2 regions of the Rhodococcus qingshengii JCM 15477 genome follow, and region 1 is predicted to be linked to the other one. Evidence: riboswitches for the same ligand, from Rfam matches in the RefSeq annotation. Region 1 holds a riboswitch; the other holds the start of a gene.
What was found. A riboswitch is a leader RNA that binds a small molecule or an ion and turns the genes downstream of it on or off. The one in region 1 is predicted to bind cyclic di-AMP.
Positions count from the first base shown of each region.

Region 2: another riboswitch for cyclic di-AMP. It lies ahead of M0639_RS16915 (C40 family peptidase); the one in region 1 lies ahead of M0639_RS22625 (transglycosylase family protein).

Region 1 covers NZ_CP096563.1:4,956,630-4,960,821, forward strand. Annotated here, with positions in the region: gene M0639_RS22615 (YccF domain-containing protein) at 1-180, shown strand, start outside; gene M0639_RS22620 (YncE family protein) at 275-1,672, opposite strand; cyclic di-AMP (ydaO/yuaA leader) riboswitch at 2,067-2,276, shown strand; gene M0639_RS22625 (transglycosylase family protein) at 2,285-2,848, shown strand; gene M0639_RS22630 (hypothetical protein) at 2,932-3,120, opposite strand; gene M0639_RS22635 (helicase-associated domain-containing protein) at 3,181-4,192, shown strand, end outside.
Region 2 covers NZ_CP096563.1:3,723,441-3,727,632, reverse strand. Annotated here, with positions in the region: gene M0639_RS16920 (DEDD exonuclease domain-containing protein) at 1-1,573, opposite strand, end outside; cyclic di-AMP (ydaO/yuaA leader) riboswitch at 2,096-2,274, shown strand; gene M0639_RS16915 (C40 family peptidase) at 2,289-2,846, shown strand; gene M0639_RS16910 (C40 family peptidase) at 3,171-4,192, shown strand, end outside.

The DNA.
Region 1 (4,192 bases):
GTCATCTGGGTGATCATCGCCGGTATCTGGTTGGCGATCGGACACATCGTCACCGCCGTCGCGATGGCGATCACGATCATCGGAATTCCGCTCGCGGTCGCGAACCTGAAGATGATTCCGATCTCGCTGATGCCGCTCGGCAAGGAGATCGTCGACGTGGACCGGGTGAATTACGCATAGTCGTGGACCGCGTCGATTACGCATAGCGGGCCCGCGGACCGAAGAACCCGACCACAGCAGTTGCTGTGGTCGGGTTCTCTGGTATCAGGTCGTATCAGCGGCCGAGGCTACCGAGTCCGGGGAGGTTACCGAGCGAACCGGTACCCGTTCCCGGGTTGCCCGGATCGACGGGGCCGACCGGCCCCTCGGAGACCACGATGGTCACGCTCGAAGCACGCGAAAGCACGCTCTTCGCAGTGACCTCGACGGTGACGCTGCCGACAGCGGTGGGGGTACCCGAGATGGTGCCGTCCTGTGCGAGGGACAGTCCGCCGGGCAGAGTGCCACTGGTGAGTGCAAAGGTTGCGCGCGCATCGGCGGCAGTGAGCTTCTGCGAATACGCCTTACCTACCTGAGCGGCAGGCAATTCGACGGTCGCGGGTAGCGGGTACGCAGCAACGACTGTCACCTTGCCCCCGTTGGTCGTCGACGCGATGGCGCCGGTCGAGGTGTCGAGCGCGAGGTTTTTGACCTTCTCCAGTGCCGGAACCTTGGTATCGGTCAGAGCGGTGGTGGCGCGGGTCGTCAGATCGACCGACCACAGGTGTCCGTTCATGACGTCCGCGACATATGCAATGCCTGCCGCAGCGTCGACGACCACGCCGTTGGGAATCGCGGTCGGAGACAGCGTGGTCTTCGACAGAACCGCGCCGGCCGGGGTGATCGCCCACAGGTTGGTTGCCCGGGTGTCGGTCATGTAGATGTTGCCGGTGTTCGTGTCGACATCGACGTCGACCGGGTAGAGGTTGTCGGCACGCACGATCGACTTGAGTGCTCCGCCCTTGCGTACGTCCGCCTGCCACAGCGTGCGGCCGTAATTCTCGTCGAAGAAGTTGGTGTCCGCGATGTAGAGGAAGCCGCGGACACTGTCGAAGGCGAGCTTGGTCGGCGTTGCCGACTTGTGGACCAGAATGCTCGACACGGCGTCGGCGGCGTTGGGGTCGACGACTCGGATGTTGCCGGACTTGTAGTCCGAGAAGTACGCGCGGTGTGTTGTGGGATCGACGACGACATCGTTGATCTGCGGACGCGAGCCGTCGGGGTTCTTCTCGCTCAGCGTGACCGTCTTTTCGACCTTCCCGGTCTTCGTGTCGACAATCGAGATCGCGCCGCCGTAGGAGGAGGACACGTATGCGCGTCCGAGGCCTGAGTCGACGGCAAGTGCCGACGGGTAACCGACGACGCCGTCGATGGTGCCGACGGACTTGCCGGTGTTCGTGTCGACGACGGACAACGAGCTGGTCGGTCCGCCGTACTGCGTGATGTATCCGCGGTGGGTTGCCGAGTCGACGACGATGTCGCCGGGCTGGGTTGCGGAATAGCTTCCGACAACACCGTGTGTCGGATCCTCGGGTGAGGCGTGTGCAGCGGGAGCAGTGACGGCCAGGCCGACAGCAGCAGCGGCGACGGCGAGTGATGCGGTGACCGCACGCCGACGGTATTGCAGTTTCATGAGGGGTGCCCTACTTCTTTGGAAGACTCTGCGAAACCTGCCCAATCGAGGCAAGTCAGGCAAACCTAACCTAAGTTTCGATCTCGATGTTGAGACACGGGCCACACCTTGGGCCCGGATCGACACACCTCTCAATCGCCCGAAATTGTATTTCCACACAACGTGTGACCTTGCTCACATTACGGATGGATAACGGAACGGACACAACCGGACATTCACTCGGGCACCCCCACCTACCTGGGAAGAGTCTCCTGCGCTTTGTGTGACGCGTTGTACGGCTTTCGCCACGCCGCGTTATCAAATGGTGACACGAGCGACTCGAGCCGTTACCGTCGTTTTCGGCCGGGAAACTCGGCCACCTCCGGCCCGCCGCGCCAAGCCTTGTCCCGCGGGTACCGGACTTCCGACAGAGCATTCCAGGGACGAGGACGGGGGACCCAAAGTCCTCTGTGAGAACAGAAAAGTTCTCCAGTGGACACCGGTTCGATCGCAAGACCGAATCTTGGGGTGAAGCCAGACCCTTTCCAGCCAGGAAAGGCGAGGCCGGGCGACCTCTCAGCCCGAACCCGACAGCTGACCTCGCAGGCGCGTGTGGAGAGGATTTCGACCATCATGAGCGGACGCCATCGCAAGCCCACCACCACCGGCCGCACTGTCGCCAAGGTCGCCGTCACCGGCGCCATCATGGGCGTAGCAGGAATTGCAGCCACCGGAACCGCAAACGCTGCCCCCGACTCCGACTGGGATCGTCTCGCCCAGTGTGAGGCCGGCGGAAACTGGGCCATCAACACAGGCAACGGTTACCAGGGCGGACTGCAGTTCTCCCCCAGCACGTGGAACGCACACGGCGGCGGACAGTACGCAGCCACCGCAAACCAGGCCACTCGCGAGCAGCAGATCGTTGTTGCCGAGCGTGTTCTCGCAAACCAGGGTTGGGGCGCATGGCCGTCCTGCTCCTCCAGCCTCGGGCTGAGCAGCGGCGCCACCGAGCGTTCCGCTCCGGCCACGACGGCTCCTCAGGCAGCTCCGGCTCCGGCGCAGCAGGTCGCACAGACCGTTGCACACCCGGTCGCCGACGCCATCGATCAGGCAATCGCATTCGCCGAGGCCAACGGTATCCCGGTCGACCCGCAGATCCTCGCAGTCGCCGACACCGCGAAGTCGTTCCTCAAGTAACACCGGCAAGACTGTCCGCTCGGACGCTCGAACATCAAGAAGGCCCGCACCGATTCGGTGCGGGCCTTCTTCGTGTCGAGTTGTTATCGGTTGATGACGGTGTGCGGGTGTACGTAAGGAAGTGACTCCACCGGAACCGGAAAGGTGGTGTCCTCGCCGAAGGGTGAAAGTCCACCTGCGCGGGTCGATGACAATTCGGTCACTGCGTGATCTCCGTCTGCAGTTTCCGGCCATCCTGGATCTACATAGTGTTGCTTCGAATTGTTGGCCACGAAGTCATTTTGACAGGACGCCGTTACGCCGTACAGACCAGGTCTCTAATCTGATACCTGATGACCGAAACACGTGGCACCCCGGCGGGCAGTTCCGCAGCCGAAAGTCTGACCGATTGGCTCTCGGCGCGCAGTGACGCCGAGTTGACGGAGTTGCTGCGTCTGCGCCCCGATCTGGCCGTACCGCCGCCGAGCACGATGGTGGTTCTCAGCGGTCGGGCACAGCAACGCGCGTCGGTCAGCCGAGCCGCGGACGAACTCGACACCCTCGATTTCGGTCTTCTCGAATTGTTGGCACTGGCCGGCGCCGAGGAAACTCCGATGACGCGGGCGGAGCTCAACAGTGCGATCGCCGAACGCGCCCTGACCGGCAAGGGCAAGGTCACCAAGAAGGCCGTCGACAAGTCTCTGTCGAAGATGCGCGCGTCCGCCCTCATCTGGGGTGTCGATCCCATCAGCGTCGTCCCGGCAGTCATCGGGATGATTCCGTGGCGTGTGGGGCGCGCCCTCGAACCTGCCGAGGCGATGACCGAGACCGAGATCTCGGCTGCGCTCAACGCTCTGGACACCCGCGAGCGGGATCTCCTCGAGACACTCGCCAACTCCAGCCCGATCGGTCGCACCCGCGACGCTGCCCCCGGAACGCCGCCTGAGCGCCCGGTTCAACGACTGCTGGCGGCCGGCCTGCTGCGGTGGCTCGACGAGCAGACCGTCGAGCTTCCGGCGACGGTTCGTCAGGTCATCCGCGGCGAGCCGGTTTTCGATCCGACGACGCTGACCGCACCTGTCATCGGGGGCGACAAACTCAAGCCGGCGGACGTGAACGCCGCAGCAGCCGGCGAGGCGCTCGAGTTGGTACGCCAATGCGAGAACGTGATCGCTGTTCTGGGCGCAGCGCCGGCCCCCGCACTGCGAGCCGGTGGGCTCGGTGTTCGAGAACTACGACGCGTGGCCAAGACGGCCGATCTCGACGAAGCGCGCGTGAGCCTACTTGTCGAGTTGCTCTCGGCAGCCGGACTCATCGCCAGTGGAACACCAGACCCGGCGCCGGTCTCGGACAACGCGGACGAAT
Region 2 (4,192 bases), 1.2 Mb from region 1:
GGACGGTTTCGGCCGCCGCGGTGATGGCGTCGACGACGGGCATCGGGTGAGTCCCACGTCTGGCGAGCCCGGCGGACGCGAGACGCCCGGACCGGATCACCGACAGCTCCCAGCCGCCGTCTCCGGTGGGGCGGGCGAGAACGAGTTGTTCGATCGCCGCGACTGCAGCGAGTCGCTGAGTGCGCCGCACTGCGGTGGCGACTGCGACCGTTCGGTCACGCAGACGAGCAGCATTCTCGAACAACGCGTGTGCGGACAGCTCGTCGATCCGGGCCTGCATCTGTTGGAGGGGAGCGTCGTTGGTTCCTCGGAAGAATCCACGCACGGCCTCAGGGGCGGCCGCGTAGTCCTCTGCGTTGATTTCCGGGGTCCAGGAGGCTGGACACGCCCCCAGTTCGCGAGCGGGGCAGTCAGGGCCGTGAACGGCGCCGCGTCCGAGACGCTTGGTACACGTGCGCAGACGACTGAACTCTGCGACGGTGTCGGCGACGTCGACTGCGTCGCCGCGAGAGGTGAACGGGCCGATCGAATCGGCCGTGGGCGTGCGAACCACGGACAGTCTCGGAAACGCCTCGTCGGTGAGGGTGATCCACCAACCTCGCTTGGGAAACTTGGAGCGACGGTTGTACGGCGGCGCATGCGCGCTCAGCAGTCGTAGTTCACGCACCCCGGCCTCGAGAGCGTGCGCGCACTCGACATGGTCCACACGGGTGGCCAGCGCGACCATTTCCTTCATCCGGCCGCGGGTCTCCGAACCGGTGAAGTAGTTGCGGACGCGGCGTCGAAGGTCGGTAGCAGTTCCTATGTAGAGGGCTTCGTCGGAAGGACCGCGGAAAAGGTAGACACCGGGGCTTCGCGGCAGGTTTGCGGCGAAGGACCGTTTGGCCCGTTGATGCGAGGAAATGTTGGGCAGGTAGTCGACTAGTTCGCTGTAACTGTGGACACCCTGGTTTCCGACCCTGTCGATCAGTCCGTGGAGGACGTCGACGGTCGCACGCGCGTCGTCGAGAGCCCGGTGCGTCGGCTGGGTGGTCACTTGGAAGAGATGGGCGAGTGCGGAGAGCTTCACCGAAGGTGCTTCGTCGCGTGTGAGTACGCGCCGGGCGAGTTTGACGGTGCACAGGACACGGAACGCAGGCCACGGGCGCGCGCTGCGTGACGCCGCTGCTTTGAGGAAACCGATGTCGAACGGCGCGTTGTGTGCCACCAGCACCGCGCCCTCGGCGAACTCGAGAAATGCAGGCAGGACACGTTCGATGGGAGGTGCGCCGATCAGCATGGCCGTGGTGATTCCGGTCAGTTCGACTATGTAGGGCGGAATCGACCGGCCGGGGTCGACGAGTGTTGCCATTTCGCCCAGTACCTCGCCGCCGCGGATCTTGACGGCGCCGATCTCGGTGATGGAGTCCTGGTCGGCGCTGCCCCCTGTGGTCTCGAGGTCGACGACGACAAATGTTGTCTCGCTCAGCGGTGTGTCCAGTTCGTCGAAGCTCAGTTGCCGCCCGACGTCGAACTTCTCCCCGTCGGAGAACGGGGGCGGAGACGGAAATTCTCGGGCCGAGGCGGGACTCACACCGCAGACAGTAGAAGTACCCCCCGACACGAATTCGAGAGTGCAGACACGGAATCCGACCCGCACGGACTTCCGTTGCGAAATCGGTCGATGAACGCCCGACAAAAGTAGGAGAGACGAGGATCACACTTGCGGTGGGAACTCGCGAATGTGGACGCGCGCCTACTTGTGAGTAGGGCGAGTCGAGGGGGTCTTCGGTGCGTCTGTCGACGGCTGAAACCGCGTCCGTGACCGGAACAAGTTCTAGTTTCAAGTAATCATCGTTGAACTGCATGGAAGATCGGATTGTCGGGTTTGGTGAGCCTTGGCAGTGGGTAGCGGGCGCGGGTTTGACGGCCTGGAGTGGGTCGCCGAACCGACCTGTTGTTATCTCCCCGTGACCCGCCGGGCGTATCGCGGGCGCGGCACCACGATTTCCGGCGAATCGGGCGCGATTGTCACGAAGCGGTCGACATCGTCGCGATCATTTCGTAACCTTCCTGAGACCTAACGAAGTCTTGCCGGACCAAACAGGACCGGCATCGTCAGGAACCGCCTAATCGGGATCTCCGCGAGGAACCCGAACCGGGAACCCAAGTTTCCACTGGGGTGAATCCCGCCTGGGGTGCAGCACGCAGGATCGCTGCAGACCACGCGGGTAGGGCTGATCTTCCCAGCCCGAACCCGTCAGCTAACTCGGTCGGCGGATGAATGGAAGAAATGGAGCAACCCTTAAGTGGCGTCACAGAGTTTCAAGCGTTCAGCGCAGTTGGCAGTAGCCGGCGCGCTCGCAGTCGGAGCATTCGCTGCAACCGCTGCACCTGCCTCGGCAGACCCCATCACCATCCCCGGCGTCGGCACGTTCGAGGTTCCGGGCGTTTCTATTCCTCAGTTGCCGGTCATTCCGGGCATCACCGACATCGCACCGGCTGCACCGGCCGCTCCCATCTCCAGTGTTGGTGAGCAGGCAGTTCGCGCCGCAGAGAGCAAGCTGGGCTCCCCGTACGTGTACGGCGCAGCCGGCCCGGACGCATTCGACTGCTCCGGTCTCGTTCAGTGGGCATACAAGCAGGCCGGTCTCAACCTGCCTCGCACGAGCTACGACCAGGCTGCAGCCGGCGTTGCCGTCGCACAGTCCGATCTTCAGGTCGGCGACGTGATCTCCTTCTACGGCGGATCGCATTCGGGCATCTACGCCGGTAACGGCAATGTCATCCACGCGTCGACCGCTGGTCAGCCCGTGAAGCTCGCTCCGGTGTCCTCGATGCCGTACGACGGCGCTCGCCGTTACTGATTTCTGAACACGCTCGACGGCTGTCTCCGGTAGGCAGTCGGAACGATCCGCCGCTGTGATGCGGCGGAGCTCGGGGGAGCTCCGGATCTTCGAATGTGGGCCTCGAATCTTCGATTCGGGGCCCACATTTTCGTTTCGCGACAATTCGCCCGGTACTTCACCCCGACACGCCTACCGGCGAGTAGACACAAACGTATGCCGTTCCGTAACCTTATCGAGACATTGCGCGGCCGAGACAGGTACTGTGGATAGTTGACAGCCAGCTAACAGATCGTCGACCGGCCCCGGTCGGCGTCGCTTCACCGAGACGGAGAGTTGCATTCCGTGGTTTCATCGAAAAACAACAGTCGAGTACGGGCCGCATTGACAGTGGGAGTGCTGGCGTTCGGACTCGTTGCAGGGCCTTCGATGCAGGCCGGTGCCGACCCCGTCATCACCAACCCCACCGAGGCGCTCGACAAGCTCGGTGAACTCTCCCGGGTTTCCGAGCAGACCAACGAAGCGCTGCACAACGCGCAGATCGACCTCGACGCGAAGCTGGCAGTCGCGAATGATGCGGACGTGCGATCGGCAGCCGATCAGGGTCTTCTCGACGCGGCTTCGGCGCGCGTCGCCGAGTTCGCTCCGGCGGTAAACCGTATTGCCACAGCGAATTACCAGGGTGCGCGAACCAATCGCCTCTTTGCGTTGATGGTGAGCGACTCGCCGCAGCAGTTGCTCGACCAGATGTCTGCGCTCGACGTGATTTCCAACGACGCGGCAGTACAGGTCTCTCAGTTCAACCAAGCCACTGCCGATGCGCGTGCCGCCTCGGAAGCATCGAAGCGATCGGCCGAAGAAGCGCGAACCGCCGCCGATCAAGCCCGCGCACTCAGTGACGATTTGCAGCGCAAGCAGAGTGAACTGCAGACGCAGATCGCCGACGTGACCAAAGCCTTCCAGAATCTCACCGACGACGAACGTGACCAACTGAGCGGTACGCCTTTCCCGCCGGATGTCGATCTCAGCAAAATTCTGGCTAACTTGACCCCTGGCTCGGGTGCTGCTGCTCTGCAGGCAGGCCTCACGCGGATCGGTGACCCGTACGTCTGGGGCGCGACCGGCCCGAACGAGTTCGACTGCTCAGGTCTGGTGGTGTGGGCCTACAAGCAGATCGGAAAGACTCTGCCGCGATCGAGCCAAGCGCAGGCGCAGGGCGGTGTACCGGTGTCGAGGGACCAACTACAGCCCGGCGACGTCGTGACGTTCTACAGCGACAACTCGCATGTCGGCATCTACGCCGGCGACGGAAACATTCTGCATGCGTCGACGTTCGGCGTACCGGTGAAGGTCCAGTCGATGGCAGG